Regions from separate parts of the Polaromonas sp. P1_E12 genome, predicted to be linked through region 1. Evidence: riboswitches for the same ligand, from Rfam matches in the RefSeq annotation. Region 1 holds a riboswitch; the other holds the start of a gene.

Evidence for each region. Region 1 has a riboswitch for S-adenosylhomocysteine ahead of metH (methionine synthase). Riboswitches for the same ligand answer to the same signal wherever they lie in the genome.
Region 2: another riboswitch for S-adenosylhomocysteine. It lies ahead of ahcY (adenosylhomocysteinase); the one in region 1 lies ahead of metH (methionine synthase).

The regions. Positions count from the first base shown of each region.
Region 1 is NZ_JBFUBB010000004.1:106,330-117,375, reverse strand. It holds gene AC1D13_RS13065 (amino acid ABC transporter permease) at 1-99, opposite strand, end outside; gene AC1D13_RS13060 (amino acid ABC transporter substrate-binding protein) at 185-1,159, opposite strand; gene AC1D13_RS13055 (serine O-acetyltransferase) at 1,649-2,161, shown strand; gene AC1D13_RS13050 (glycosyltransferase family 2 protein) at 2,151-3,185, shown strand; gene recQ (DNA helicase RecQ) at 3,236-5,128, opposite strand; gene AC1D13_RS13040 (rhodanese-like domain-containing protein) at 5,246-5,638, opposite strand; gene AC1D13_RS13035 (homocysteine S-methyltransferase family protein) at 5,844-6,890, shown strand; gene AC1D13_RS13030 (Bug family tripartite tricarboxylate transporter substrate binding protein) at 7,136-8,119, shown strand; gene AC1D13_RS13025 (Crp/Fnr family transcriptional regulator) at 8,181-8,789, opposite strand; S-adenosyl-L-homocysteine riboswitch at 8,883-8,979, shown strand; gene metH (methionine synthase) at 8,995-11,046, shown strand, end outside.
Region 2 is NZ_JBFUBB010000005.1:204,317-215,362, reverse strand. It holds gene AC1D13_RS15680 (TlyA family RNA methyltransferase) at 1-688, opposite strand, end outside; gene ahcY (adenosylhomocysteinase) at 851-2,281, opposite strand; S-adenosyl-L-homocysteine riboswitch at 2,385-2,457, opposite strand; gene AC1D13_RS15670 (DUF3592 domain-containing protein) at 2,909-3,340, shown strand; gene AC1D13_RS15665 (HAD-IIB family hydrolase) at 3,337-4,158, shown strand; gene AC1D13_RS15660 (MFS transporter) at 4,274-5,521, opposite strand; gene AC1D13_RS15655 (TetR/AcrR family transcriptional regulator) at 5,628-6,203, shown strand; gene AC1D13_RS15650 (Bug family tripartite tricarboxylate transporter substrate binding protein) at 6,317-7,288, opposite strand; gene uvrA (excinuclease ABC subunit UvrA) at 7,600-11,046, opposite strand, start outside.

The sequences.
Region 1 (11,046 bases):
CTGGTAGACAACGGCGCGCGCCTGCTTGCTGCGCCAGGAAAAAACTCTGCGCCGCAGCGCCGGCGCCGGCCGCGCGGGAATCAGGGAGTGCTCGGACATAAGGCGGTTACCCAAGTAAAACGGGCCGCTCGTCAACGGATGGTTGCGAGCGGCCCGTTGCGTTCAGCGCATCGGAAGGAGTCGTTCAGCGCACCGGCATGGCGTACATCTGGCCGCCTTTATTCCATTGATTGTTTTGGCCGCGCGGCAGTGCCAGGGGCGTTTTGGGGCCGACGTTACGGTCGAAGATTTCACCGTAGTTGCCGACGGCCTTGACGGCGCGAACCAGCCATTCCTTGTCCAGGCCCAGCAGCTTGCCGGTGTCTTCGCCACTACCGGTCAGGCGCATGACCACCGGGTCTTTGCTTTCCTTGGTCATGGCATCGACATTGGCCTGGGTCACGCCATATTCTTCCGCTTCGATCATGCCGTAGATCACCCATTTGACAATGGCGAACCATTCATCGTCACCGCGGCGCACCATGGGGCCCAGCGGCTCCTTGGAGATCAGCTCCGGCAGGATCAGGTGGTCGGCCGGGACTTTGGCCTCCTTGTTGCGCACCGAGGCCAGGCCGGATGCATCCGTGGTGTAGGCCTGGCAACGGCCGGAGAAGTAGGCGGCGTTGACGGCTTCCTGCTTTTCAAACACGACGGGTTTCATATTGAGGTTGTTGGCCTTGGAGAAGTCCGTCAGGTTTTTTTCCGTGGTGGTTCCGGACTGTACGCAGACGGTGGCGTTTTTCAGCTGCTTGGCGCTTTTGATCTTGCTTTTTACCGGGACCATGAAGCCCTGGCCGTCGTAGTAGGTGACGGCGGTCATGTGCAGGCCGAGCGAAGCATCTCGCGTCAGCGAGAACGTGGTGTTGCGCGACAGGACATCAACCTCGCCGGACTGCAGGGCGGTAAAGCGCTGCTGGGCGTTCAGCGGAACCCACTTGATCTTGCTGGCGTCGCCCAGCACGCTGGCGGCGACTGCTTTGCAGACATCCACGTCGAGCCCGGTCCAGGCGCCGTTGCTGTCGGCAGAGGAAAACCCCGCCAGCCCGACGTTCACGCCGCAGATGACCTGGCCCCGTGCCTTGATGGCGTCCAGTGTCTTGCCGGCATGGGCAGGTGCCATGGCCGCAACAGTGAGGCCGGCCGCTGCAAGGGCAACAAGTCCATGTTTCTTTACGAGTTTGATCACGAGGATTCTCCAGTCAATAAGTAGGTCGACATCAGCACGAACCATGCCAATGGCGGATGCTAGCCCAACTATGGCGGGTACCTCTAAGGGCAAGCCCTTACTAGGCAAAGGCTAACCACGGCGAAAGATGCATAACCTTATGCGGGAATACGGCTGACAGGGAACCCCAATCATCCCCGGCACAATGGCCTTCTGACAGCTTGCTTGCGCCGGTGGTACCGCAGCCAGGCAAGTTCCGGGTGAGTCCATTGGTACGAATCTTGCGCCGCATTTCCGCAAGGGCTGAATTTTCTGCTCCGGCTTTTGTCGGGTTCTGATGGACTTGCCGCGGACCTCATCCCCCAAACCCGAGCGGCCCCGTTGGAGCCTGCGGCCGGGGGAGGGGTTTCACGTCTTGATGCATGTTACGAAAGCTCAATAACAATGGCTTTTCTTGAAGACTTGCGGGTGGCGCAGGAAGGCGTCTTGTCCCTGGGCTTCTGGGCATTGCAGGTGTACCGGTTGGGGCACCTGCGCTACCGGTTTCAGTCCAGGTTGGTGCGTTATCCGCTGGGTGCCGTGCACTTGGTGCTGGCCAAACTGGCTGAAATGTTTTGCGGCGTCACGATTGGCGTCTCGGCCCAAATTGGGCGGCGCCTGGTGATTGAGCATTCCGGTGCGATTGTGGTGCATGGCCGGGCCGTGATCGGGGACGACTGCATCATCCGCCAGGGCGTCACCATCGGCAACCAGCGTATCGACAGGCCGCTCGAGGCGCCGCACATCGGCAACCGCGTCAATATCGGCGCCGGCGCGAAGATCCTGGGGGCTGTACGGATCGGGGACGACGTCGACATTGGCGCCAATGCCGTGGTGATCACCGACGTCCCCGCCGGAGCCCTTGCCGTGGGTGTGCCGGCCCGCATTATTTTGAGGAGCCGTGACGATGCTTCCTGAAGCCAGCGAAACGCCTTGCACGGTCAGCATCGTCATCAAGGCCCTGAATGAAGAAAAGCGCATCGTGGCCGCGGTGGAAAGTGCACTGGCGGCCGTCCGGATGGTCGGTGGCGAGGTCGTGCTGGCCGATTCCTGTTCCAGCGACCGCACCGTGGCGCTGGCGTCTGCCTATCCCATCCGTATCGTGCAGCTGGCACGTGCCAATGAGCGCTGCTGCGGCATCGGCCCGCAGCTGGGTTACCAGCATTCGGCAGGCGAATTTGTGTACATCCTGGATGGCGACATGGAAATGCTGCCCGGGTTTTTGCCGCAGGCGCTGGCCTTCATGCAGGCCCACCCCGACGTGGCCGGCGTGGGAGGGCAGGTCGTTGAAATGAACACCAGCAGCCTGGAATACGTGGCGCGCGTGGAGCGCGGTTTGGGTCATATGCAGGCGGGCATGGTGGACCGGCTGGACATGGGCGGCCTGTATCGCAGAGCTGCGGTGGAGCAGGCCGGGTATTTTTCAGACCGCAACCTGCACAGTTATGAAGAGTTTGATCTGGCCATGCGCCTGCATGCCCGGGGCTGGAAGCTGTGGCGCCTGGGCACCGATTCCGTGCGGCACCATGGCCACGATGCGCCTCCCTATCAATTGCTGGTGCGCCGCTGGCGCAGCCGCTACATCTGCGGCCTGGGCGAAGTGCTGCGCGCGGCCTGGGGTGAGTCGCACCTGGGGCTGGTGCTAACGCGGGTGCGCGAGTTGCGGCTGTATGTCGCCGTGCTTGCGTGGTGGGCAGTGTTGCTTGCCGTTCTGGTGGTTCCCATGCCGTGGACAGCGCGCATCGGAGCCTTCTCCGGCATTGCAGCAGCACCCGTCCTGTTGATGGCATGGCGAAAACGCAGCGCCACCAAAGCCGTGTTCTCGGTCGTGTCGTGGTGCTTTAACGCCGCTGGCCTGGTACGCGGGTTGTTGACACCGCAGCGCCCTGCGCGGGCTGCCATAGACAGCGTCGAAATCCGCAATACGTCTGGCGCAACTTAAGCGGCCGGGCTGCCGGCACCGCACGGGAATCGGCCATCGGAAGCGAGGGCCTAATCCGCCCCGGCGCAGACGCGCAGCACTTCGGCCCCGTAGGCCTCGAGTTTTTTGACGCCGATACCACTGATGCCTTCGAGATCGGCAATGCCTTGCGGCGCGCGTTCCGCAATGGCTCGCAAGGTTGCATCATGAAAGATCACGAAGGCCGGCAGGTTGTGTTCGCGGGCGACTTCGGCGCGCCAGGCTTTCAGGCGGGCCAGGCGCTCCAGTGCACCGGCATTGAGCGAGGCTTCGGCCATGCCTTTGGCGGAGGTTTTGGTGCCTTTTTTGGAACTGCCTTTGCGCCGTTCACCGGCGCCGGCCGACTGCTCGCGCAGCATCACGCTGACTTCGCCTTTGAGCACCTGGCGTGCATCAGGCAACAGCTGCAACGTGTTGAACGCATCGGGGTCGACCCGCACCATGCCCTTGGCGATCAATTGGCGTAACACGCCACGCCACTGCACTTCGGACAGGTCGGCGCCAATGCCGAAGGTGCTGAGCTTGTCGTGGCCGTACTGCAATACTTTTTCGGTCGCCTTGCCGCGCAGGATGTCCATCAGGTGGCCTGCACCAAAGCTGATGCCGCTGGCCTGCTGCACGCGGTAAATGCAACTGAGCATCTTGCGTGCGGCTTCGGTCGCGTCCCATACCACCGGCGGCTGCAGGCAGTTGTCGCAGTTACCGCAAGGCTGACTGTCTTCGCCGAAGTAATGCAGCAGGCTGACACGCCGGCAACGCGTGTCTTCAGCCAGCGTCAACAAGGCATCCAGCTTGCCGCGCATGACCTGCTTGAACTCTTCGCTGGCGGCTTCGCTGGTGTCTATCATGCGGCGCTGGTTCACCACGTCCTGCAGGCCGTACGTCATCCAGGCGTTGGCGGGGAGGCCGTCGCGGCCGGCACGGCCTGTTTCCTGGTAATAGCCTTCGATGTTTTTCGGCATGTCCAGGTGCGCGACAAAACGCACGTCAGGTTTGTCGATGCCCATGCCGAAGGCAATCGTTGCGACCATCACTGTGCCTTCCTCGCGCAGGAAGCGGTCTTGCCGCTGCTGGCGCAGGGCACTGTCCAGGCCCGCGTGGTAGGCCATGGCCTTGAGGCCGGCATCCTGCAGGGCTTCGGCAATTTCCTCCACGCGTTTGCGTGACTGGCAATACACAATGCCGGCTTCTCCGGCGTGTTCGCTTTCAATGAATCGCAGCAGCTGGCGTGTGGCGTCGGTTTTTTCGACGATGGTGTAGCGGATGTTCGGCCGGTCAAAGCTGCTGACGAATGCGCGTGCGTCTTCCAGCTTGAGCCGCTCGATCATGTCCTGCCGTGTCAGCGCATCCGCGGTCGCCGTCAGCGCGATACGCGGCACGTTCGGGAAGGTTTCGTGCAGCAGGCTCAATGACCGGTATTCGGGCCGGAAGTCGTGGCCCCACTGACTCACGCAATGCGCTTCGTCAATCGCAAACAGGCTGAGCAGGCCGCGTTCATGCAGCGAGCCGAGCAGTCCCTTCATGCGCGGGGTGTTGATGCGCTCGGGTGCGGCATAAAGCAGCGTCAGCTCGTTGCGCAGCAATTGCTTTTCAAGCTGGCTGCTTTCTTCAAAGCTTTGTGTCGAGTTTAAAAATGCGGCGGACACGCCGGCCTCATGCAGGGCGCCCACCTGGTCATGCATCAGCGCAATCAGCGGCGAGATCACCACCGTGACCCCGTGGCCGGCGTTTTGCCGCACGATGGCCGGGATCTGGTAGCACAGTGATTTGCCTCCGCCGGTGGGCATCAGTACCAGGGCATCGCCGCCGCGAACTACATGGTCCACGATGGCCTCCTGCGGGCCGCGGAAGCTGTCGTAGCCAAAAACCCGGCTGAGCACGTCCAGGGGTGTCGGCAAAGGCGCAGAAATGGGCAGTGAAGACAAGGTGTTAAGCCGGAAAGTCGGTGTGGTGAAAATGAGTGCTATGAAAATAGGAGCTGCTTGCGCAAGATCCATAAGGGCTGGAGGCCTGTTTGACACATAAATAGCGGGGAAAACCGGCTACATCTGCTCCCAGGGCAGGCCGTCAAAGCGCCAGCCGGAAAGGGTGGAGCGCTGGAACTGTTCGTCGAGCTCACCTTCAAAGCCGTGCACCACATGCTGCACATCAGAAAAGCCGGCTGCTTCCAGGGCCTTGCCGGCGTCCAGCGTGCGCTTGCCGGAGCGGCAGATCAGCAGCACCGGCTGCGCCTTGCCGGCAGCTTCGCGCGCCACGGCGTCGGCGAACTTTTGCGGGTCTGGCTGCAGGTCGGGGTATTCGTACCACGGCACGTTGACCACGCCTGGGGGGCGGCCGACGTACAACGACTCGATCTCCATGCGCACGTCCACAAACAGCGCGTCAGGGTGTGCCTGCAGCCAGGTCCAGGCTTCTTTGGGTTGAAAGTTTTTCATAGTCGGGGCTGATAGTCTAAGCCCCCACGGTCGCTCACTTCGTGTGGCTCCCTGCCCCCGAGGGGGCCGCCCGCCTGTGGCCCGGCAAAGCCGGTTCCACGGCTTATGCTGGCTTGGAGCCTTATCGAACGCAGAATGCCCGGCTGAAAACAGGGGCGCTATCCGCGGGTCCGCTGGAAATGACGCAGCGCCTTAAAATCGGGCCATGAAGCCAATCATCTACACCCGCGGCCAACAACTGCCGGCCATCCTGGAACAGCGTATCGCCATCCTCGACGGTGCGATGGGCACCATGATCCAGCGCTTCAAGCTCAACGAGGCCCAGTACCGCGGCGAACGCTTCAAGGACTTCCACAAGGACGTGAAGGGCAACAACGAGTTGTTGAGCCTGACGCGCCCCGACGTGATCCAGGACATCCATGAGGGCTACCTGGCTGCGGGCGCCGACATGATTGAAACCAATACCTTCGGCGCGACTACCGTGGCGCAGGCCGACTACGACATGGCCGACCTGGCCGTCGAGATGAATTACGAGTCGGCCCGCATCGCCCGTGCCGCGTGCGACAAGTTTTCAACACCCGACAAGCCGCGTTTTGTCGTCGGCGCCCTCGGCCCCACGCCGAAGACGGCCAGCATCAGCCCCGACGTGAACGATCCGGGCGCGCGCAACACCAGCTTCGAGGAGTTGCGCAAGGCCTATTACGAACAGACGGAGGCGCTGGTCAAGGGCGGCAGCGACGTGCTGCTGGTCGAGACCATCTTCGACACGCTCAATGCCAAGGCGGCGCTGTTTGCCATCGATGAGTACTTCGACAACTCCGGCGAGCGCCTGCCCCTGATCATCAGCGGCACCGTGACCGACGCTTCGGGCCGCATCCTGAGCGGGCAAACCGTGACGGCCTTCTGGCACAGTGTGCGCCATGCCGCACCACTGGCAGTCGGCCTCAACTGCGCACTGGGCGCCACCCTGATGCGCCCCTACATCCAGGAGCTGGCCCGCGTGGCCGGCGACACCTTCATCAGCTGCTACCCCAATGCCGGCCTGCCCAACCCCATGAGCGATACCGGCTTTGACGAAACGCCCGACGTGACGTCCCGCCTGCTGCGCGAGTTTGCCGAGGAAGGCCTTGTCAACATCGTGGGCGGCTGCTGCGGCACCACGCCGGATCACATAGGTGCCATCGCCCATGCGGTTGCGCCGGTTGCCAGCCGCTCCTTGCAGCGCGGTGCCTTCTACAAAGAGGCCGCCTGAGGCCAGCGCTGCCCCGCATCACTTCCGGGTGATGCCCGTCGGGTGGCCGAAAAAGCCGGTTCTCTGATGCGTGTGTACTTAATAAGTATACATATGAGATGACGTGCCCGGCGATGTCCCGAAAAGTCATATTTCGCGGCTATAGTCAGGCCCCTTTGCCGAACCCTGTTTTCATTCTCCGGCGCTGCGCCCTGCAGCGTTGATGGTTCGGCAAAACAACGCAACACAACACAACCAAGGAAATCATGAAGGTGGGTTTATTCATCAAGGCCGCAGCGGCATTCACGTTGGCGATGACGGCTTTCGCAGGCCATGCACAACTGTCGCCCCAAAAACCGGTGACGATCGTCGTGCCCTATCCAGCCGGCGGCCCGCTGGACAACGCTGCGCGCATCCTGGCCGAGAAGCTGCGTCCCCTGCTCAAAACCGAAGTCACGGTTGACAACCGGCCGGGGTCCGGCGGAAACGTGGGTGCGGCCCTCGTCGCCAAGGCACCTGCAGACGGCCATACGCTGGTGATGGGGGCGGTGGCCACCCATGCCATCAACCCATGGCTCTACCCAAACATGCCCTACGACGCATTGAAGGACTTCACGCCCATCACGTTGGTGGCGCGGGTGCCGAACGTGCTGGTCATGAATGCCGAGACGGCCAGGCGGCTGAAAATCAAGGACACCAAGGACCTGATTGCCTACGCACGCAAGAATCCCGGCCGGCTGAACTATGCCTCCGGCGGCAATGGAAGCGCCGGCCACCTCGCGGGCGAGCTGTTTAAAAGCCTGGCCAAGATCAGCGTGGTGCACCTGCCTTCCAGCGGCTCGGCCCAGGCGCAGGCTGGCCTGCTGTCCGGCCAGACCGACCTGATGTTCGACAACCTGGCCTCTGCCAGCGCCAACATCAAGTCGGGCAAGCTGGTCGCTTTTGGCGTGACCACCATCAACCGCTCCAGCAGCTTCACGGAAATTCCGACCATCAATGACGTGTTGCCCGGCTTTCACATCAGCACCTGGTTCGGCATCTTTGGCCCGGCCAACCTCCCCAAAGCCACGGCAGACCAGCTGCAGAGGGCATTCGCCGACGCGCTCAACACGCCCGATACCGCAGAAAAGTTTGCACGCATGAGCGCGACCCCCAGCCCCATGAGCTCTGCCGACTTTGCCTACATGGTGATGAAAGAGCACGCCGATTATGGACGCCTGATCAAGGTCGCCAAAATCAAGCTCGACTAAATCGAAAGGGCGGAAAGGGCGGCTAGCCTGGCGCCTTCCCCGCTTTTCTGCCAGACGGAAATCAGCCCGGCATCAGCCGGTCGATTTCCTGCTGCATGGCTTGTACCAGCTGGCTGTACATCTTGAGTTTTTCGCTGGTGTCGCGCAGCCGTTCGGCGATGCGCAGCGAAACGGCAAACATCAGTTTGGCCGCAGTCACCGGTTGCTCTTCCCCCATTTTTTCAAGCGCTGCGCGCGACAGCACGGCGCAGCTCACGTCGCTGCTGGCAGTGCATGACGCCAGCCGCGCCTGGCCGTCGACCAGGCCCATTTCGCCGATCAGGCTGCCGGGGCCCAGCACCGTGATGGTGACCGGCGTGCGGCGGCTGACCACAATGCTTTCGACAGTGACTTCGCCTTCGAGCAGCAGCACCATATAACCGGTATCGCTCTTGTCGCCTTCGCGGATGAAGGTCGTTCCCTCGGAAATCCTGCGCGGCGTCATGTAGCTGACGACAGTGAAAGCCTCTTCGGGCGTGAGCTGCATCAGGGCGGTTGGTGCAATCAGCAGCCTGGCGGCAAGCTCGGCCGTGCTGGAGCCCTCAATGGCCCGCATGCGGTCTTTGGGACGCATGGACTCGGGCGCATCGGGCGTTCCCCGCTGTTTTCTGCCGAACAGGTTTTCAAACATGGTGGCTCCGGCTATCCCCTGGACTTTTGTTGGTATCTCTTGCCATTGGTGCAAGGATATGGCGCGGGCGGCGTTCAGCCCTTAAAATGATGGTAACCCAAGGAGCGTTGCAGCGAACACAAGCGTTCGTCAGGCTTGGGTTACAGGCGGCGGCTTCCGGCGGCCCCTGCGGCAACGACGCTCACCTTTGCCTCAAGGTGAGTCCGTGTCTGAAACTGAATCTTTGCCCAATGTTCCCCCCATGAAGCTGTCCGGCCTGGAGCCGGTCGCCATCGGCGCGGGCACGCTGTTTGTCAATATTGGCGAACGCACCAACGTCACCGGCTCCAAGGCCTTCGCCCGCATGATCCTCAACGGTGAATACGAGCAGGCGCTGGCCGTGGCCCGCCAGCAGGTCGAAAACGGCGCCCAGATCATCGATATCAACATGGACGAGGCCATGCTGGACAGCCAGGCCGCCATGGTGCGCTTCCTGAACCTGATCGCCAGTGAGCCCGACATCGCGCGTGTGCCCATCATGATCGACAGCTCCAAGTGGAGCGTCATCGAAGCCGGCCTGCGCTGCATCCAGGGCAAGGGAATCGTCAACTCGATCTCGATGAAAGAGGGTCTGGAGCCCTTCAGGCAGCAGGCCAAGCTGCTCAAGCGCTACGGCGCGGCAGCGGTGGTGATGGCTTTTGATGAAAAAGGCCAGGCCGACACCTATGAGCGCAAAGTCGAAATCTGCGAGCGCGCCTACCGCGTGCTGGTCGACGAGCTGGACTTTCCGCCCGAAGACATCATCTTCGACCCGAACATTTTCGCGATCGCCACCGGCATCGAAGAGCACAACAACTACGCGGTCGATTTCATCAACGCCACGCGCTGGATCAAGCAGAACCTGCCGGGCGCCAAGGTCTCTGGCGGCGTGTCCAACGTGTCCTTCAGCTTTCGCGGCAACGACCCGGTGCGTGAAGCCATCCACACCGTGTTCCTGTACCACGCGATCCAGGCGGGCATGGACATGGGCATCGTCAACGCCGGCATGGTCGGCGTGTACGACGACCTGGACCCTGTGCTGCGCGAGCGCGTCGAAGACGTGGTGCTCAACCGCACACCGGTCTACAAGCCGGGCGAGCCTGAGCTCACGCCCAGCGAACGCCTGATTGAAGTGGCCGAGACTGCCAGGAGCGGCGCCAAGGACGACAGCAAGAAGAATGAATGGCGTGCCCTGCCGGTGCGCCAGCGCCTGTCGCATGCGCTGGTCCACGGCATGAACGAGCACATCGTGACTGACACCGAAGAGGTCTACCAGGAGATCCTTGCGGAGGGCGGCCGGCCGCTGCACGTCATCGAAGGCCCGCTGATGGACGGCATGAACATCGTCGGTGACCTGTTCGGCCAGGGCAAGATGTTTTTGCCCCAGGTCGTCAAAAGCGCCCGTGTGATGAAGCAGGCCGTGGCGCACCTGCTGCCCTACATCGAAGCCGAAAAGCTGCTGCTCGAAGCCGCCGGCGGTGACGTCAAGACCAAAGGCAAGATCATCATCGCCACGGTCAAGGGTGATGTGCACGACATTGGCAAGAACATCGTGACGGTGGTCTTGCAGTGCAACAACTTTGAAGTCGTCAACATGGGCGTGATGGTGCCCTGCCATGAAATATTGGCGCGCGCCAAGGTTGAAGGCGCCGACATCGTCGGGCTGTCGGGTCTCATCACCCCCAGCCTGGAAGAAATGCAGTATGTGGCCGCCGAGATGCAAAAGGACGATCATTTCCGCATCAAGAAGATTCCGCTGCTGATAGGCGGCGCCACCACCAGCCGCGTGCACACGGCCGTCAAGATCTCCCCGCACTACGAAGGCCCGGTGGTGTATGTGCCCGATGCGTCACGAAGCGTGAGCGTGGCGCAAAGCCTGCTGTCCGACCAGGCCGCCAGATACATCGAAGAGCTGTATACCGACTACGACAAGGTGCGCACCCAGCACGCCAACAAAAAGCAGGTACCGATGTGGCCGCTGGCCAAGGCCCGCGCCAATCCCACGTCAATGGACTGGGCCCACTACACACCGCCCGTGCCCAAGTTCATTGGCCGCCGCGTGTTCAAGAACTTCGACCTGTCGGAGCTGGCCCAGTACATCGACTGGGGTCCTTTCTTCCAGACCTGGGACCTGGCCGGAGCCTTCCCGGCCATTTTGAAAGACGAGGTGGTGGGCACCGAGGCTGTGCGCGTGTACGCCGACGCGCAGCGCATGCTCAAGCGCCTGATCGAAGGCCGC
Region 2 (11,046 bases), on a different contig from region 1:
CACCCTTGCCGATCTGGCCGGGCTGCAATTCAAACTGCGGCTTGACCAGCATGAGCAGGTCGCCGCCGGGCTTGAGCAGGCGAACCACGGCGGGCAACACCAGCGTGAGCGAGATGAAGGACAAATCACCCGTCAGGAAGTCGAAGTTGGCTTCTGCGGCCAGGCTCGCTTCATCCAGGTCGGCGTCATCCCCATCGCCATCGAAGTCATCAGCAAAATCCATGTCGCCGCTGTCGCCTGCATGGCCGGCCACCAGGTCGGCGGCGGTCATGGAACGGGCATTCAGACCCTCGACGCAAACCACACGCGGGTCGTCACGCAGGCTGGCATGCAGCTGGCCGTGGCCCACATCGACGCCCACCACCTGCAATGCGCCGTGCTGCAGCAGGCAGTCGGTAAAACCGCCAGTGGACTGGCCCACGTCAAGGCAACGCAAGCCCGCCACACTGAGGCCGGTAGCCTTGAGCGCGCCTTCGAGCTTGAGCCCGCCGCGCGAGATGTACTTGGCTTCGGTGGTATCCAGCAGCTGCAGCTCGGCGCCCGCCGGAATCTCGTCGCCGTTCTTGGCAACCTTCTTCCAGGCAGCGTCGGCTTCAGGACGCCACTGCACCCCCGAAGCGATCAGGCGCTGGGCCTGCGAGCGGGTGGCGGCATGGCCGTGTTCGACGAGGAATAGGTCAGCGCGCATGTAATGTGTTCTCGGTATTTCAACGGCCTCAAGGATCGTTGCGGGCGCATGCTGGCCAGTGCGGCCAGCCCGTTCACCGAACCTGTCGAAATATCGACCAGGCTCAGTGAACGCTCAGATATTCAAAGGCGGACGCTCATGCAAACCGCCTTCGACCACTCATTAATAGCGGTACGTATTAGCCTTGTACGGGCCGGCTTTAGAGACACCGATGTACGCAGCCTGCTCGTCGCTCAACTCGGTCAGCACAGCGCCAACCTTTTTCAGGTGCAGGCGCGCAACTTTCTCGTCAAGGTGCTTGGGCAGCACATAGACCTTGCCCACTTCGTAAGCGTCTTTCTTGGTGAAGAGCTCGATCTGCGCGATGGTCTGGTTCGCAAAGCTTGACGACATCACGAAGCTCGGGTGGCCGGTGCCGCAACCCAGGTTCACGAGGCGGCCCTTGGCCAGCAGGATGATGCGCTTGCCGTCCGGGAAGATCACGTGGTCGACTTGCGGCTTGATCTCTTCCCAGGTGCATTTTTCGAGCGATGCGACGTCGATCTCGTTGTCGAAATGGCCGATGTTGCAGACGATGGCCTGGTCTTTCATCTTCGCCATGTGCTCATAAGTGATGACGTTCTTGTTGCCGGTGGCGGACACAAAAATGTCAGCCTTGTCGGCAGCGTATTCCATGGTCACGACCTTGTAACCTTCCATCGCGGCCTGCAGGGCGTTGATGGGGTCGATCTCGGTCACCCACACCTGGGCGCTCAGTGCGCGCAAGGCTTGTGCGGAGCCCTTGCCCACGTCGCCGTAACCGGCCACGAGTGCGACCTTGCCGGCGACCATCACGTCGGTGGCGCGCTTGATCGCGTCAACCAGGGATTCGCGGCAGCCGTACAGGTTGTCGAACTTGCTCTTGGTGACGGAATCGTTCACGTTGATGGCGCGCAAGGCCAGCGTGCCCTTGGCCGACATTTCATTCAAACGCAACACGCCGGTGGTGGTTTCCTCAGTCACGCCGATGATGTTTTTCAGGCGGCGGCTGTACCAGGTCGGGTCTTGCGCCAGCTTGGCCTTGATCGAATTGAACAGGCAGATTTCTTCTTCGCTGCCGGGCTTGGAAATGAGGCTCGCGTCTTTTTCGGCCTTGGTGCCCAGGTGCATCAGCAGCGTCGCGTCGCCGCCGTCGTCCAGGATCATGTTGGGACCTTCTTCAGGCGTGCCCTTGGCGCCGCTGAATTCGAAGATCTTGTGGGTGTAGTCCCAGTAGTCGGCCAGGGTTTCGCCCTTGATGGCGAACACCGGCGTGCCGGCGGCGGCAATCGCGGCGGCGGCATGGTCCTGCGTCGAGAAGATGTTGCACGAAGCCCAGCGCACTTCAGCGCCCAGGGCTTGCAGGGTTTCAATCAGCACGCCGGTCTGGATCGTCATGTGCAGCGAACCGGTGATGCGCGCGCCCTTCAGCGGCTGCGCCTTCGCGAATTCTTCGCGGATGGCCATCAGGCCGGGCATTTCGGTTTGCGCGATGTTCAGTTCCTTGCGGCCCCAGGCGGCAAGCGAGATATCGGCAATGGTGTAGTCGGTGGAAGGTTTCAGGACGGCGCTCATACGGTTCTCCAAATTCAAACGTCAACTGGGCAAAATCGCCACGGGCAAGGCGCTTTCGAAGCAGCGGGGGAATTCAGTCATTCACCCGGCTTGAGAGAGCACTTGCGGGTGAGCGTGGTTGCAATGAAGTCCTGAGCCTGGTCCACATGGTGTGGCTTGCAACGCTCCTCAGGAAGCCACGATTATACCGAACTCCCCCGTTCAGGCTCACTTCGTGTAGCCTGCTCTCCCCTCGAGGGGGCGGCGCCTGGGGCCGGCGAAGCCGGACCCTCGGCCCCCGCTGGTGAAATACGCCATCACCGATCGCGCCCAAAGAACGCTTCAACCCGCATGGGCCGCGGAACCGGCTTTGCCGGGCCGCAGGCTCAGTCCCCTGCAAGGGGAAAAGGGCTACACGCAGTGAGCCCGATAGGGGTGTGCCAATTTTTCGGCTTTGCCGGGCCGCAGGCGGGCGGCCCCCTCGAGGGGGCAGGGAACTACATGCAGTGAGCGACCGTGGGGGCCCACACCATGCGAGAATTTCACCATGCAAGAGTCCGCAGCCTGCCACTTTCGCCCCTCTTCCGTAGGGCATCCAGGCTTCGGGGCGGCCTGATGTACCCCCGTCTGGCGCCCGTCTACTGTGCCTTGTTCCTGATCATGGGTGCGGGAATGAGCGCCAGCTTCGCATCAAAGGCATACCGGGCCTTGCAAACCCTCGATTGGGAAACAGGCAGCGCGCAAATACTTTCGTCCAGCGTGAAGGCCACGTCCGACAAGCGAGCCAGTTGCTATGAGCAGCTTGCCACCTATAGCTACAAGGTGCAGGGCCGACCCTTCACCGGCCAACGTGTGCGCGCGGCGGACAGCTGCCTTTCGAAGGAAGAGTCCGAGCTATTCGAGGCTGCGTTCAAGAAAGGCGACACGGTGGCCGTGCGCTACGATCCCGAAAATGCCTCCGAAGCGGTGCTCGAGCCCGGGGAACTGTGGTTCAACGATTGGATCCAGGGGATCGCGGGCTTGTTGATCACAGGCATTGCCGTTCTGATGGGCATCGAGATACTGAGAAAGCAACGATGAAGGACCTCACATCCTGGGCGCTCACCGAGCGCGCACAGATCACCGGCGTCTTCACCGACATCGACGACACACTGACCACCGAGGGAGCGATCACCGCCGATGCGCTGGAGGCTTTGGGTGCGTTGAATGCCGCCGGGCTCAAGGTGGTAGCCATCACCGGGCGGCCCGTAGGCTGGAGTGAGCCCTTCGCGGCAAGCTGGCCGGTCGATGCCATCGTGGCGGAGAACGGTGCGGTGGCGCTGCTGCCGGCGCAGGTTTTAGACAAAAAAGCCCCGCAAGCCGCACCAGCCTTGCGCAATCAGCTATCAAAAATATACCAACAGGATTCCGCGACACGCGCTGCCAACTTCGCCCGCATGCAGGCCGTGCTGGCGCGCATCGAGCGCGAGATGCCGGGCGTCACCCGCGCCACCGACTCGCCGGGCCGTGAAACCGACATCGCCATCGATCACAGTGAGTTCGTGCAACTGAGCGACGCGCAAATCGCCGCAGTGGTGGCACTGATGAAAAGCGAGGGCATGCACGCCACCGTCAGCAGCATCCACATCAACGGCTGGTATGGCAGCCACAACAAGCTCGAAGGCGCGCGCTGGATCGTCCGGCAGCTCTGGCAGCGCGACCTGGACGCGGAGATGGATCGCTGGGTTTATGTGGGCGATTCGACCAACGACCAGCTGATGTTCAAGACCTTTGCCAACAGCGTGGGTGTGGCCAACATCGCGCGCTTTGTGCCGCAGCTGGCGCACCTGCCGCGCTATGTCACCCAGGGCGAGCGCGGCGCAGGTTTCACCGAAATGGCGCGCGCTTTACTGGATTAACAACCGCGGCTGCCCCGCGTTACCTCAGCGGGTGCCGCGGATCGGGCTTTGCCCGGCCGCAGGCACCGTCCCCTGAAGGGGAGGGGACGCTACACGAAGTGAGCGTCAGCAGGGGTTAGCTATATTGGCGGCGCACTGAGCCCCAGCGCAACCAGGCGCCGAGAGCCGCTACCGCCAGAACCAGCGCGGCATAACCCTCTACCGTAGCGGGCAGGCCCAACGGTGCGATCAAGCGGCCTGCCAGCATGGCGGGCACGCTGAAGGCCAGGTAGCTGATGGCGTACAGCGCAGAAAACAACTCCGCCCGCTGGTGCGGCTGTGCCATCGGCGCCAGCGTCTGCACCTGCGCGGAGAAAGCCGAGCCGCCGCCGAAACCGGCCAGCGCCGTCCCCGCGAAAAACAGCGCCACGGAACGGGTGGCCAGCGACAGGACCACCAGACCTGCGCCCACGGCGAGCAAGCTCATGCCGATGGCGCTCATGCGCACGGGCGAAAAGCGCCTCAACAAAGTCGGCGAAGCAGCGCCCAGGCCGAAGAAGGCCGCAATGGCCAGGCCGTTAACGATGCCGTCGTGGATGCCAAAGATTTGCTGCAGCACGGAAGGCACCAGCGACAGGTACAGGCCCGCAAGCGACCACACCGCCAGCATTGTCGGCACGCCGCGCACAAATTCGGCGCGCGCCTGCACCGGCACCGAGATGCGCGGCACCAGCGAAGCCAGCGCGCCGGGGCGCGGCGTGACGCTTTCGGGCAGGAACAGCGTGGCCACCGCACCCACCACGCAGATGGCGACCAGCACGCCAAACACCAGCGGCACCGGGTGCAAGGTGAACTTGACGGCGATACCGGTGAGCAGCGCGCCCACGGCCAAGCCCGCCAGCGGCGAGACGCTGCCGATCATCGCGCCCAGGCGTTTTTGCGCAGCGGGGGCGGCCTCCACCACCGCCGCCGTCAGCGCGCCGCCGACCATGCCGGTGGCGATGCCCTGCACGATGCGCGCAGCAATGATGCCGTTGATGCTCCCGGCCAGCAAAAAAGTCAGCATCGCGCCGGCCTGCAGCAGCAAGGCGGTAAACACCACAGGCCGCCGGCCGATGTGGTCAGACAGTGAGCCAGCCACCAGCAGCGAGGCCAGCAGCGCAATCGCGTAAATCGCAAACGCCACCGTCAGCAGCGCAGGGGAAAAGCCCCACTGCTGCTGGAAGACGACGAACAGCGGCGACGGCGCACTGCCCGCCACGAAGAACGCGAACAACAGGATCGCCAGCAAGGGGAAGGCGGCTGCGGGCGGCAGTTGCCAGTGGGCCGCCGTCGGGCGGGATGGTTGCAATGAGGGATCGGCGGGAGCAGCAGGGGTAGCCATGGGGAACGCTCAACTTTCTTAAAGCTAATTTATTCGCGTTTGCAAATTCTATACCCGTTCAAAAATTAACGCAAACATCGTTGCTTTTAGGCTAGAATTCGCCCTGATGAGCACCCTCCAAACGCCCCAGAACAAACGCCCCGGCGGACGCAGCGCCCAGGTGCAAATCGTGGTGCGCAAGGCGCTGGAAGAACTGATTGCCCAGGAGGGCCGCGACAAAGTCACCGTGCCGGCCGTGGCCGAGCGCGCCGGCGTGAGTGCTTCCAGCATTTACCGGCGCTGGGGCGACGTGAACGGCCTGCTCGGCGAAACCGCCCAGCAGCGGCTGGACCCGAACCGCCCCCTGCCTGAGACGGGCGACCTGAAAGCCGAACTCACGGCCTGGGCCAAGGAACTGATCAACCACCTCAACAAGCCAGGCAATGCCTCACTGCTGAAGGCCGCTGCCGCGCTGGCGGGATCAGAAGAAACCAATTGCCTGAAAAACCGCCGCAACGAAGCCACGGTTCTGGTCAAACGCGCCCAGGCCCGCGGCGACGCCACACCCACCGTGCAGCAGGTGCTGGACCACATGATGGCCCCCATCATCTACCGTTTGATTTTTGGCGCTGGCGTCGCGCCCGCGCTGGCGGAACAGTTAGCCGACGAATTGTTTGTCTTGGCAAACCCGGTCAGCAAATAGACCCGAAAAAGCCGGGGAGGCCGCGGAACCGGCTTCGCCGGGCCGCAAGCCTCGTCCCCTGCAAGGGGAAAAGGGATTACACGAAGTGAATCCCGATAGGGGTGTGCCTACTTTTAGTTGGGCTTGGCGAGGCCTAACTTATCGATCAGCACCTTCTCCCGCCCAACGGTGTCTTGCGCAAACTTGGTGTAGTCGGCCGAGCTCAGGTAGTTGGGCAGCATGTCGTAGCGGCCCAGCGCCGCGACGTAGCTGGGTTCTTCCATTGCTTTCTTGAAGGCGTCGTGCAGGCGCTTGACCACTTCGGGCGGCGTGCCTTTGGGCGCGCCTATCCCGAAGGGCGAGTTCTGCACGATGTCATAGCCCAGCTCTTTCAGGGTGGGTGCGTTCGGGAATTTGTCGAGCCGCTTCTCGCCCCAGGTATTGAGCACGCGCAGCTTGCCCGCCTCGACCTGCGGCGCAAAACCGGTGCTGTCGGCGCCTGCCATCAGCTGGCCGCTGACCAGCGCCAGCATCAGGTCGGCGCTGCCTTTGTAGGGCACGTGCTGCAATGTGATGCCCGCTTTTTGCGCGATGAGTTCGGTCGTCAGGTGCGGGCTGGTGAGTGTGCCCGTCGAGCCGTAGGTCAGCTTGCCGGGGTTGGCCTTCGCATAGGCGACAAAGTCGGCCCAGGTCTTGAAAGGGCTGTCGGCCGGCACCACGATGCCGAAGGCGTAGCCGGTCACGTTGATCACGTAGCTGATGTCCTTGACCGGGTCCCAGTTGATCTTGGTGGTGTAGCCAAGGCGGAACACGCCCAGCGGAATCTGCGCCAGCGTGTAGCCGTCGGCCTGCGCGCTTTGCAGTTGCTGGGCCGGCAGGGTGCCGCCCGCGCCGGGCTTGTTCTCAACGATCACCGTCTGGCCCAGAATCTTCGAGGCATTGTCGGCAAGCGAACGCATGGTGATGTCGGTGGGCCCGCCCGCCGGGAAGGCGATGATCAGTTTGATCGGTTTGACCGGGAAATTTTGCGCATGGGCCGCACCCCACGCGCCGGCGAGTGAAATGGCCAGGGCGGCGGTGATCTGCAGTAAAGGGCGGCGTTGCATCGGTGTATCTCCTGATCCTGAAAGTATGGCGGCTTGAGCCCATATCATGCGTGCAGCAAGCCGCCATCGCATCAGGGCAACACCTGAAAGGTTGTCACGTCGGTGTCAGCACTTTCTTCGGCGTTTTGGGTGTTTTAAGCGTTTCAACCATACAGGACCAGCGCAAGCAGCTATTAATTCAATAGCAAAGCCTGCCGCAGCGTTGACTCCATCTCTGCCAGCAGGGGCCGCGGAACTGGCTTAGCCAGGCCGCAGGCGCCGCCCCCTCGAGGGGGGAAGGTGCTACGCGAAGCGAGCATCCGACGGGGGTGCTATCTGTTCAATACGCTTCCCAAGGCTTTCCCGGTATGCGTGCCGAGCTTGACGACAGCCTCGGGCGGAGCCGAAGCCACCACGCGTCCACCCGCATTGCCGCCGTCCGGCCCCAGGTCAATCACCCAGTCGGCTTCGGCGATCACATCCAGGTCATGTTCGATCACCACCACGCTGTGGCCGCCGTTGACCAAGCGGTGCAACACATGGATCAGCTTTTCCACGTCGGCCATGTGCAGGCCCACCGTGGGCTCGTCCAGCACGTAGAGCGTGTGCGGCGCCTTCTGGCCGCGGCGCGTGATGTCGTCGCGCACCTTGCTGAGCTCGGTCACCAGCTTGATGCGCTGCGCCTCGCCGCCCGAGAGCGTCGGCGACGGCTGCCCCAGGGTGAGGTAGCCCAGGCCCACGTCTTTCAGCAACTGCAACGGGTGGCTGATGTTGGGCATGGAAGAGAAGAAATCCACCGCCTCGTCCACTTCCATCTTCAGCACGTCGCCGATGTTTTTGCCGCGCCAGGTCACGGCCTGCGTTTCGGGGTTGAAGCGCGCGCCGTGGCAGGTTTCGCACAGCACCTTCACGTCGGGCAGAAAGCTCATGCCGATGGTCCGCACCCCCGCGCCTTCGCAGGTGGGGCAGCGGCCTTCGCCGGTGTTGAACGAAAAGCGCCCGGCACTATAACCGCGTGCGCGGGCTTCCAGCGTGTCGGCAAAGAGCTTGCGTATCGTGTCCCAGAAACCGATGTAGGTAGCCGGGCAGGAGCGCGGCGTCTTGCCGATGGGCGTCTGGTCGACTTCCAGCACGCGGTCTACCACCGCATAGCCCTCGATGCGTTCGCAGCCGGTCCAGTCGGGCGTCTTGCCCTTGTCGTCGGCGTCGCGCCCAGATTTGGTCGAGCGCTGCATGACGCCCGCGTGCACATTGGTCAGCAGCACATCGCGCGCCAGCGTTGATTTGCCGGAGCCCGATACCCCCGTCACCGCCACCAGGCGGTACAGCGGCACGGTGACCGACACATCCTTGAGGTTGTGCAGATCGGCATTGACCACGGTGAGCCAGGAGGTGAAAGGCCCGGCCGCCGCCGGCGCCGCATTGTGCAGTGCGCTGGCATTGGCGGCGGCGGCTTTGAGTGCGGCTGCCTTGAGCGTGGCCGCCTTCTGCTTGCTCACCGGCTTGGCGCTCACGTCAACGGGCGCTTCTTTCACCGCGGCCAGGGGTGCCACGCCCTTGCGTGTTTCGCGCCGGATCTGTAGCGGGTGAATAAGCGGGTTGGCAAGGTAGCGTCCCGTCAGAGATTCCGGCACAGCCGACAATTGCGCCGCCGTGCCTTGTGCGACCAGCGTGCCGCCGCGCTTGCCTGCGCCGGGGCCGATGTCGATGATGTTGTCGGCGCGGCGAATGGTGTCTTCGTCATGCTCGACCACCACCAGCGTGTTGCCGCGGTCGCTGAGCTTGCCCAGCGCGCTCAGCAAAATCTGGTTGTCGCGCGGATGCAGGCCGATCGTCGGCTCGTCCAGCACATAACAAACGCCTTGCAGGTTGGAGCCGAGTTGCGCCGCCAGGCGGATGCGCTGCGCCTCGCCGCCCGAGAGCGTGGGCGCGCCACGGTCCAGGGTGAGGTAGCCCAGGCCCACGTCTTCGAGAAACTCGAGGCGGCTTTTGATTTCGGGAATCAGGTCGCGCGCGATGCCAGCCTCACGGCCCAGCAGCGCGAGTTTTTCGACCCAGCCCCGCACGTCCGTCACCGACAGCGCTGCGATGTCGGCAATGCCGACACCCGCGAACTTCACCGCGCGGGCCTTGGCATTGAGGCGCGTGCCTTCGCAGGTCGGGCAGGCGGTGCCGGCCACGTCTTCCACCTCGGGCTCGGCAAAACTTTGCTCGCGGCCCTTGTTGTCGTCGTCCATCACCGAGTCATCAAACACCTTGCGCTGTTCTTTGGTGAGCTTCACGCCCGTGCCCACGCAGTCGGGGCACCAGCCGTGCTTGCTGTTGTAGCTGAAGAGGCGCGGGTCCAGTTCGGCATACGAGGTGGCGCAAATCGGGCAGGCGCGCTTGGTCGAAAACGCGATCAGCTTGCCGATGTTTTTGGCACTGGCGCCGGCCATCATCGCGCCGCGCAGGCCGTCGAGCGGGGCCAGCACGTGGACCACGCCCTTGCCGTGTTCCAGCGCGGTCGCCAGCGCGGCACGCAGCGCGGCCTCGTTGTCGGGCGACACATGGATGTCGGCAATCGGCAGCTCGACCGTGTGTTCCTTGAAGCGGTCAATGCGCGGAAAGCCCGTGGTCGGCAAAAATTCGCCGTCGATGCGCAGATGCGTGTAGCCGCGTGGGCGCGCCCAGTCGGCCAGCTCGGTGTAGACGCCCTTGCGGGCAATCACCAGCGGAGCCAGCAGGCCGATATGCTGGCCGCGGTAGGTTTTGATCAGCTGCGCGGCGATGCTCTCGGGGCTTTGCGGCATCACGGCTGCGCCGTCTTTGGTGCAGTGCTGGATGCCCAGCTTCACATACAGGAGGCGCAGGAAATGCCAGACCTCGGTGGTCGTGCCCACGGTGGACTTGCGGCCGCCGCGCGAGAGGCGCTGCTCGATCGCCACAGTGGGCGGAATGCCATAGACCGCGTCCACCTCGGGCCGGCCCGCCGGCTGCACGATGCTGCGTGCGTAGGCGTTCAGCGATTCAAGATACCGCCGCTGCCCTTCGTTGAACAGGATGTCAAAGGCCAGCGTGGACTTGCCCGAGCCCGACACGCCGGTCACCACATTGAACTTGCCGCGCGGAATGTCGACCGACAGGCTCTTGAGGTTGTTCTCTTTGGCGTTGACGATCTGGATCAGGTTGGAAAACGCCGGCCGTGTGGCCCAGACCTTGGGACGCGACTCTTCAACGCCGTGCACCTTGCCCATGGCCTGCTCGTATTCGCGCAGGGCGAGCGCCGTGTGTGAAGTCGGGTGCTGACGCACCTCCTCAGGCGTTCCCTGGGCCACCAGCAGGCCACCGCCCTCCCCGCCTTCGGGGCCGAGGTCAATCAGCCAGTCGGCCGAGCGGATCACGTCGAGGTTGTGCTCGATGACGATCAACGAATGGCCGGCTTCGAGCAGCTTGCGCAGTGCGCGCATCAGCTTGGCGATGTCGTCAAAGTGCAGGCCGGTGGTCGGCTCGTCGAACAAAAACAGCGTGCCACGGCCCGGTTGCCTGAGCGCCAGCGCCTGCTTGCTGGCGCTGGTGGTTTTGCTGGCGTTGGCGAGGAAACCCGCGAGCTTGAGGCGCTGCGCCTCACCGCCCGACAGCGTGGGCACGGGCTGGCCCAGCTTCACGTATTCCAGGCCCACGTCGACGATGGGCTGCAGCGCGCGCACCACTTCGCGGTCTTGCGCAAAGAGGGCAATCGCCTCGCTCACCGTGAGGTCCAGCACGTCAGAGACATTGAGCAGGCGCGGCTTGACGTC